2 regions of the Cupriavidus sp. JZ107 genome follow, and region 2 is predicted to be linked to the other one. Evidence: riboswitches for the same ligand, from Rfam matches in the RefSeq annotation. Region 2 holds a riboswitch; the other holds the start of a gene.
What was found. Region 2 has a riboswitch for glycine ahead of M1D55_RS09435 (D-amino acid dehydrogenase). Riboswitches for the same ligand answer to the same signal wherever they lie in the genome.
Positions count from the first base shown of each region.

Region 1: another riboswitch for glycine. It lies ahead of gcvT (glycine cleavage system aminomethyltransferase GcvT); the one in region 2 lies ahead of M1D55_RS09435 (D-amino acid dehydrogenase).

Region 1 is NZ_CP096481.1:88,620-93,030, reverse strand. Features, by position in the region: gene M1D55_RS09935 (UvrD-helicase domain-containing protein) at 1-1,423, opposite strand, end outside; glycine riboswitch at 1,632-1,728, shown strand; glycine riboswitch at 1,750-1,897, shown strand; gene gcvT (glycine cleavage system aminomethyltransferase GcvT) at 1,996-3,123, shown strand; gene gcvH (glycine cleavage system protein GcvH) at 3,229-3,609, shown strand; gene gcvP (aminomethyl-transferring glycine dehydrogenase) at 3,684-4,411, shown strand, end outside.
Region 2 is NZ_CP096480.1:2,184,574-2,188,984, forward strand. Features, by position in the region: gene fumC (class II fumarate hydratase) at 1-1,123, shown strand, start outside; gene M1D55_RS09430 (diguanylate cyclase domain-containing protein) at 1,285-2,271, shown strand; glycine riboswitch at 2,403-2,519, shown strand; gene M1D55_RS09435 (D-amino acid dehydrogenase) at 2,576-3,913, shown strand; gene M1D55_RS09440 (SDR family NAD(P)-dependent oxidoreductase) at 4,390-4,411, opposite strand, start outside.

The DNA of each region.
Region 1 (4,411 bases), on a different replicon from region 2:
CGGCCAGCCGCACCATCGCCTCGCAGAAGGTGCGCAGCGGCTCCAGCTGGCGCGGCTGCAGCTTGCCTTCGATGCCGCCCATCATCGCCGCCTCGAACAGCGACACCTTGGCCTGCCCGGCGAAGGTGCCCAGCACCTCCAGCGTGGTATTGCCGACCCCGCGCCGCGGCGTGGTGACCGCGCGGATAAAGGCCGGATCGTCGTCGGGATTGGCGATCAGCCGCAGATAGGCACAGATGTCCTTGATCTCGGCCTTGTCGAAGAAGCTCTGCCCGCCGGACAGCACATACGGGATGCGCTCGCGGCGCAGGATCTGCTCGAACAGCCGCGCCTGGTGGTTGCCGCGATAGAGGATCGCGTAGTCGCGGAACTGCGCGCGCCGCTCGAACTTGTGCGCCGACAGCTTGAACACCACCGACTCGGCCTCGTGCTCCTCGTCGTTCATCGGCGTCACGGTGATCGGGTCCCCCATGCCGTGCTCGCTCCACAGCGTCTTGTCGAACAGCTTGGGGTTGTTGGCGATCACCGCATTGGCGGCCTGCAGGATGCGCACCGTGGAGCGATAGTTCTGCTCGAGCTTGATGACCTTCAGGTTCGGGAAATCGGTCTGCAGCAGGCGCAGATTGTCCAGCGTGGCGCCGCGCCAGCCGTAGATCGCCTGGTCGTCGTCGCCGACCGCGGTGAAGGCGGGCGCGCGCAGATGCGAGCCGCCGGCCAGCAGCTTCAGCAGCTGGTACTGGCAGGCGTTGGTGTCCTGGTATTCGTCGACCAGGAAGTAGCGCAGCCGGTTCTGCCACTTGAGCCGCACGGTTTCGTCGCGTGCGAACAACTCGGCCGGCAGCCGGATCAGGTCGTCGAAGTCGACCGCCTGGTACGCCGCCAGCGTGGCGACGTAGTTGCGGTAGATCAGCGCGGCCTGGTGCTGGTCGGCGTCGGCGGCCTCGGCGATCGCGGTCTCGGGATCGACCATGCCGTTCTTCCACAGCGAGATCGTGCTCTGCACGCTGCGGATCAGCTTCTTGTCGGTGGTCGCCAGCTGCTCCTGGATCAGGCCGAAGCAATCGTCGGCGTCCATGATCGAGAACTGCGGCTTCAGGCCCAGGTGCTCGGCCTCGGCACGCAGGATCTGCACGCCCAGCGAGTGGAAAGTACAGACGGTCAGCTGGCGCAGCGGGATGCGCTTGCCGTCCCGGGTCTTGCCCTCCATCAGCTTGGCGATCCGCTCCTGCATTTCCTTGGCGGCCTTGTTGGTGAAGGTCACCGCGGCGATGTGGCGGGGCTCGAACCCCTTGTCCTCGATCAGATGCGCAATCTTCTGCGTGATCACCCGGGTCTTGCCCGAACCCGCGCCGGCGAGCACCAGGCAGGGGCCGTCCAGATAGCGGACGGCTTCGGATTGGGCGGCGTTCAGTCCGTGGGTCATCGGTCGGGGGCGGAGTTCGGGTACGGCAGGAGGTCGGACCGCACCGCGAGGGAGGCGGGCCGCAGGCGCGACGCGTTCGGGCACGGGTCGCGGATGGATCAAAGCGGGCGATGTTAACACGGGGGCGGGTCCGGCCGAGCCACCAGAACCGTGGCCTGCAACGCGCCGCTCTCGCGTTGACAGCCGGCAGGCCTGCGGTTAGAGTCGCGCCATCCGTCCGGGAGAGCGCGCGACAGACCATTCACTCGCGCCGCCGAAGGGGAATCACCCGAAAACTCTCAGGCACCATGGACCGGGCGGATCGGCATGCAGCATGCACACGATGTATGCCGAACTCTGGAGAGCGACACCCGCCATTCATCAATTGAATGATGAGCGTGTCCACCGAAGGGGCGCACGGCGGGGCCGGCGGGTTCGAAGCGAACCGCAGGACCAGTCCGTAATCTCTCAGGTATCGAGGACAGAGGGGGTCATCCGTCGCGACGGTTCCAACGAGCCGTGCGACGGATGACCCTTTTTTGTTTGGCGCGCCGCGCGCGCCGGACCGAACGATGCCACGCTCCGAGGAATCCATGACGCTCCAGGCCACCCCGCTCAACGCCATCCACCGCGCCCTCGGCGCCCGCATGGTCGATTTCGGCGGATGGGACATGCCGGTCAACTACGGCTCGCAGATCGAGGAACACCATGCGGTGCGCAGCGATGCGGGCATGTTCGACGTTTCGCACATGTGCGTCGTCGACCTCGCCGGACCCAATACCCGCGCCTTCCTGCGCGGACTGCTCGCCAACAACGTCGACAAGCTGCAAACCCCGGGCAAGGCGCTGTATTCCTGCATGCTCGACCCGAATGGCGGTGTGATCGACGACCTGATCGTCTATTTCTTCGCCGAGGACCGCTTCCGCCTGGTGGTCAACGCCAGCACCGCGACCGGCGATATCGACTGGATCCGCCAGCGCAATGCCGACACCGGCGCCGGCGTGACCATTTCTCCCCGTCGCACCGACAACGCCTCCGATAACGCCGCGCCGCTGGCCATCGTCGCCGTGCAGGGCCCGAACGCGCGCGCCAAGGTGTGGGCGGCCTTCCCGTCGACCCAGCCCAGCGAGGCGCTCAAGCCGTTCAATGCGATGGTCGTCGAGGATGCCGCGATCGGCGAAATCATGGTGGCGCGCACCGGCTACACCGGCGAGGACGGCTTCGAGCTGGTCGTTCCGGCCGACAACGTCGCCGCGGTCTGGGAAAAGCTGCATGCCGCCGGCGTGCGTCCGGCCGGGCTCGGCGCGCGCGACACGCTGCGGCTCGAAGCCGGCATGAACCTGTACGGCCAGGACATGGACATCCACACCTCGCCGCTCGACGCCGGCCTGGCCTGGACCGTCGACCTGCAAAGCGAGCGCGATTTCGTCGGCAAGGCCGCGCTGGTGGCCAACGGCCAGCGCCAGCAGTTTGCCGGCCTGATCCTGCGCGACAAGGGCGGCGTGCTGCGCGCGCACCAGACCGTGCTGACCGCCGCCGGCGAGGGCGAGATCACCTCTGGCACCTTCAGCCCGACCCTGTCCCAATCGATCGCCTTCGCGCGCCTGCCCAAGGATGTGGCGCTCGGCAGCGAAGTCCAGGTGCTGATCCGCGACCGCAAACTGACTGCGACTGTGGTTAAACTGCCGTTTGTGCGCAATGGCAAGGCACTTGTGAGCTGACGGCTCACTGCGGACATCGTCCACCCGGTCACGCTGCGCCCCGCGGCCCCTTTCACCGATGGCACGCGGCGGCGCGACACAAGAATCTGAAATTGGAGAATCTCGATGAATTTCCCCGCTGACCTGAAGTACACCGAGTCGCACGAATGGGTGCGCGTCGAAACCGACGGCACGCTGACGATCGGCATCACCGATCACGCGCAGGATGCGCTCGGCGACATCGTCTTCCTGGAACTGCCCGAGGTCGGCAAGACGGTCGGCGCCGGCGACGCGCTGGCGGTCGTCGAATCGGTCAAGGCCGCGTCGGACATCTACGCGCCGGTGGCCGGTGAAGTGGTCGCCGTCAACGACGCCGTCAAGGACGCGCCCGAGAGCGTCAACGCCAACGCCTTCGATGCCTGGCTGTTCAAGATCAAGCCGGCCAACGGCGACGACGTCAACGGCCTGATGACGGCCGACGCCTACAAGGCCAGCGTCGGCGCCTGAGCCCGGCGCCCCGCCCGCGGCGCCGATGCATGGCTGACCACCATGCCCCGGCCCGCCTCTCCGAGTCACTTGCCATGAACGCTCCCCTGCCCATGAACGCCGCTCAATCCGCTCGCCCTTCGCTGGCCGAACTCGAAGCTCGCGACGCCTTCTCCCACCGCCATATCGGTCCCGACGCCGCCGAACAGCAGCACATGCTGAAGGTGCTGGGCTACGACAGCCGCGCCGCGCTGATGGACGCCATCATCCCGGCCGCGATCCGCCGCCGCGACGGCATGCCGCTGGGCGAATTCACCGAGCCGCTGAGCGAGGAAGCCGCGCTGGCCAAGCTGCGCGGCATCGCCGGCAAGAACAAGGTGTTCAAGAGCTTCATCGGCCAGGGCTACTACAACACGCTGACCCCGGGCGTGATCCTGCGCAACATCTTCGAAAACCCGGCCTGGTACACCGCCTACACGCCGTACCAGCCGGAGATCTCGCAGGGCCGCCTGGAGGCGATGCTGAACTTCCAGCAGATGGTCACCGACCTGACGGGCCTCGATATCGCCAATGCGTCGATGCTCGACGAAGGCACGGCCGCGGCCGAGGCGATGACGCTGCTGCAGCGCGTGAACAAGCACGCATCGAATACCTTCTACGTGGCCGACGACGTGTTGCCGCAGACGATCGAAGTGGTGCGCACGCGCGCGCTGCCGCTCGGCATCGAGGTCAAGGTCGGTCCCGCCGCCGACGCGGCGCAGGCGCACGCGTTCGGCGTGCTGCTGCAATTCCCGGGCGTCAACGGCGACGTGGCGGACTACCG
Region 2 (4,411 bases):
GCTGTCGGTCTGGCAGACCGGCTCGGGCACGCAGACCAACATGAACCTGAACGAGGTGATCGCCAATCGTGCGATCCAGCTGCTCGGCGGCGAGGTCGGCAGCAAGCGTCCGGTTCATCCCAACGACCACGTCAACGCGAGCCAGTCGTCCAACGACAGCTTCCCGACCGCGATGCATATCGCCGCCGCGCGCGCGGTGCAGCGCCAGCTGCTGCCGGCGCTGGAGACGTTGCAGAAGACGCTGGGCAGCAAGGTCGAGGCCTTCGCCGACATCGTCAAGGTCGGCCGCACCCATCTGCAGGATGCGGTGCCGCTGACGCTGGGCCAGGAGTTCTCCGGTTACCAGGCGCAGGTCGCCGATGCGCAGGCGCGGCTGCACCAGGCCGTGCTGCGCGCGATGCCGGTGCCCCAGGGCGGCACCGCGGTCGGCACCGGCCTGAATGCGCCCGCCGGCTTTGCCGCCGCCTTCGCGCGCGCGCTGGCCGACTACACGGGCCTGCCGTTCGAACCGGCGGCCAACCGCTACGCGCTGCAGGCCGCGCACGACGCGCTCGCCGATCTGTCCGGCGCGCTGAACACCACGGCCTCCTCCTTCCTGAAGATCGCGCGCGATTTCATGCTGCTCGGTTCCGGCCCGCGCGCGGGCTTTGCCGAACTGCAGCTGCCGGCCAACGAGCCGGGCTCGTCGATCATGCCGGGCAAGGTCAACCCGACCCAGGCCGAGGCGCTGGCGATGGTCTGCTGCCGCGTGATCGGCAACCACACCACGATCACGCTGGCCAACGGCCTCGGCACGCTGGAGCTGAACGCCTACAAGCCGGTCATCGTTTACAGCCTGCTGCAGTCGGTTACACTGCTGGCCGACGCGGCGGCCAGCTTCGCCGAACACATGGTGGCCGGCGTCGAAGCCGACCGGGCGCGCATCGCCGAGCTGCTCGAGCGATCGCTGATGCCGGTCACCGCGCTGAACCCGCATATCGGCTACGACAAGGCCGCCGAGATCGCCAAGCTGGCCGTGGCCCGCAACCTGTCGCTGCGCGAGGCGGCAATCGCCTCGGGCCATGTCACCGCCGAGCAGTTCGAACAATGGATCGATCTGAAGGGGATGACGCGCGAGGTGTAGCGTCAGCGCACCGGTGCTGGCGGCCACGTCCACGACGGCGCATGCGGCCGCCCACACATTGAACGACCCATCGACCGGCCCCGCGGCACCGCGGCGGCCGGCGACAAACCCGCTCCAGACGGGCCGACGACGATCGGGGTAACAACGATCGCATTGACGAGATGATTCCTGCTCCCATTCCCGCCGATGACCCGCGGCGCCTCGACGCGCTGTATTCGCTGAACCTCCTCGACACCGCCGCCGAAGAGCGCTTCGACCGGCTGACACGCCTGGCCACGCGGCTGTTCGACGTGCCGATCGCGCTGGTCAGCCTGGTCGACGCCAGGCGGCAATGGTTCAAGTCCTCATTCGGCCTGGCCGTACGCGAAACGCCGCGCGAGCAATCATTCTGCGGCCACGCGATCCTGCGCGACGATCTGCTGATCGTGCCCGATGCGCTGCAGGACCAGCGCTTTCACGACAACCCGCTGGTCACGGGCGCGCCCGGCGTGCGCTTCTATGCCGGCTGCCCGCTCGCGGTACGCGGCGGCGCCAAGGTCGGCACGCTGTGCCTGATCGACACCGCGCCGCGCGAGTTCGACAAGGACGACCAGGCGCTGCTGCACGATCTGGGGCGCCTGGCCGAGCAGGAGCTGGAGTCGGCGCAACTGGCGTCGATGGATGACCTGACGATGCTGTCGAACCGGCGCGGCTTCTCGGCGCTGGCGCAGCATGCGCTGGCGGTCTGCCAGCGCCAGCGGATGCCGGCCACGCTGCTGTTCTTCGACATGGATGGCTTCAAGGCCATCAACGACCGCTTCGGCCACGCGGAGGGCGATCTGGCGCTGGCCGCCTTCGCAGATCAATTGCGCCAGGCGTTCCGGCAGTCCGACCTGATCGGACGGCTCGGCGGCGACGAGTTCGTCGTGCTGCTGGTCGACGCCTGTGCCGACCAGTGCGACGCGATGCTGGCCCGGCTGCGGCAAGGCGTGGAGGCACACAACGCGCAGAGCCAGCGCGGCTATCGGCTCGACTTCAGCGCCGGCGCGGTCGCGTTCGATCCCGCCCGCCATGCGGGCATCGCCGATCTGCTGGCGCAGGCCGATCAGGCGATGTACGCCAACAAGCAGGCCCGCAAGGCGGGGACGCCGCCCGCCGGGCGTCAGTAACTCGCGTTGCGGCCGCCGCCGCGCCGTGTTACTGTCCGCCCATCCAGGAGAAAGCGAGCCTGCCGCGACAGCGCGGCGGCAGCGCTGCCGAAGGCGTACCCCCGAAACGCTCAGGTACCGAAGACTGGAGACGACAACGAACTGGAGAGCGCCGCCATCATGATTTGACGATGACGGCCGCCGAAGGGGCAAGCCGGGTCCGGGGCGGACGCGGTGAATCTCTCAGGCAAAAGGACAGTGGGGGCAGCCGGGTTGGCATCGACGATGCCGGCCGGCTGCCCCTTTTTGCATCCTGGAGCCTGAAATGAAAGTCATCGTGATGGGGGCCGGCGTGATCGGCGTGGCCTCGGCGTGGTATCTGTCCAAGGCCGGCCACGAGGTCGTGGTGCTCGAGCGCAATGCCGGCGCGGCACGCGAAACCAGCTTCGGCAATGGCGGCCAGATCTCGGTCAGCCATGCCGAGCCCTGGGCCAACCCGTCGGCGCCGCTGAAGCTGCTCAGCTGGCTGGGACGCGAGGACGCGCCGCTGCTGTTCCGCCTGCGCGCCGACCCGGCGCAATGGTCGTGGGGCCTGAAATTCCTGCGCGAATGTCCGGCCCGGCGTTCCACCCGCAACATGATCCAGCTGCTCAATCTCGGCACCTACAGCCGCGCCAGCCTGCAGGCGCTGCGCGCCGAGACCGGCATCGAGTACGACCACCTGGCCCGGGGCATCCTGCACTTCTATACCAGCCAGAAGGAATTCGACGCGGCAATCGAGCCGGCGCGCATCATGCGCGAGCTCGGCTGCGAGCGCCGCGTGATCGGTCCCGACGAAGTGGTGAAGCTGGAACCCGCGTTGGCGTCGATCGCGCCGCGGCTGGCGGGCGCCACCTACACCAGCGAGGACGAGTCCGGCGACGTGCATCGCTTCACCACCGGACTGGCCGCGCTGTGCGAGGCGCGCGGCGTGCGCTTCCGCTATGGCGTGCGCGTGCAGCGGCTGCTGGCCGAAGGCGGCCGCATGCGTGGGGTCGAGATCGCCGACGAGACCGGCGCGTACACGGTCGAGCAGGCCGACGCCTACGTGCTCGCGCTCGGCAGCTTCAGCCCGATGCTGGCGCGTCCGCTGGGCGTCAAGCTCGACATCTATCCGGCCAAGGGTTATTCGGCCACGCTGCCGGTGCTCGACCCCGAGCGCGCGCCGAGCGTCAGCCTGACCGACGACGAGTACAAGCTGGTGTTCTCGCGGCTGGGCGACCGGCTGCGCATCGCCGGCACCGCCGAGCTCAACGGCTATTCGATGGAGCTGAACCCGGTGCGCTGCGAGGCCATCGTGCGGCGCACGCTGGAGATCTTCCCCGGTGTCAGCCGGCCCGAACTGGCGCGCTACTGGACCGGCCTGCGTCCCGCGACGCCGGGCAACGTGCCGTATATCGGCGCAAGCGCGGTGCAGGGGCTGTACCTGAACACCGGCCATGGCACGCTGGGCTGGACGCACGGCTGCGGCTCGGGACGCGCGATCGCCGAACTGATCAGCGGCCGCGTGCCGGAGGTCGACTTTGGCTTCTGCGGTCCACTGCCGCCGGCGCGGCGGCTCGCGCGGCCAGTCGCGCCGGTGGCTGCCACGCGCGCCGCCGCAACGGAGGCGGCCGAAGTTTGAGGCGCGTCTGATTCAGGTCTGAAACAACGACACCGGCGCGGCATGGCCTCGACATGCGCGCCGGTGTTTTCGTTTCATCGCTGCCGCGCATGCATGGGCGCCGAAGCGTACCCGTTTCTGCGCACTGCGCTCGGCAAGCGTACCCGTTTCTGCGGGCCGCGGTGGCGGCGGCATTGGCCGCCGCATCGACAGCCTCATGGCCAGCCCTACTGCCAGCCTCATTGCCGGCACACAGTGCACCTTGCGGGCCAAAGCCAGGCCCGGGCACGGCATGAATCGGGCGGGCCATCCGCACCGCCACGTGCGAATGCGGGGCCGCACCGTACCCGTTTCTGCGTCGTGCGAACTCCGTCCGATGCCGCGTGGCGTGCCGTGCGTACCCGTTTCTGCGTACACAACATCAGTCGAATCAAGGCTCTCCGATGTCTCGACGTCTCGCCATCGCCGCGCGGATGCCGCCCGCTCGCGCCCCGGCATCAAGCGATGGTATCGACCACA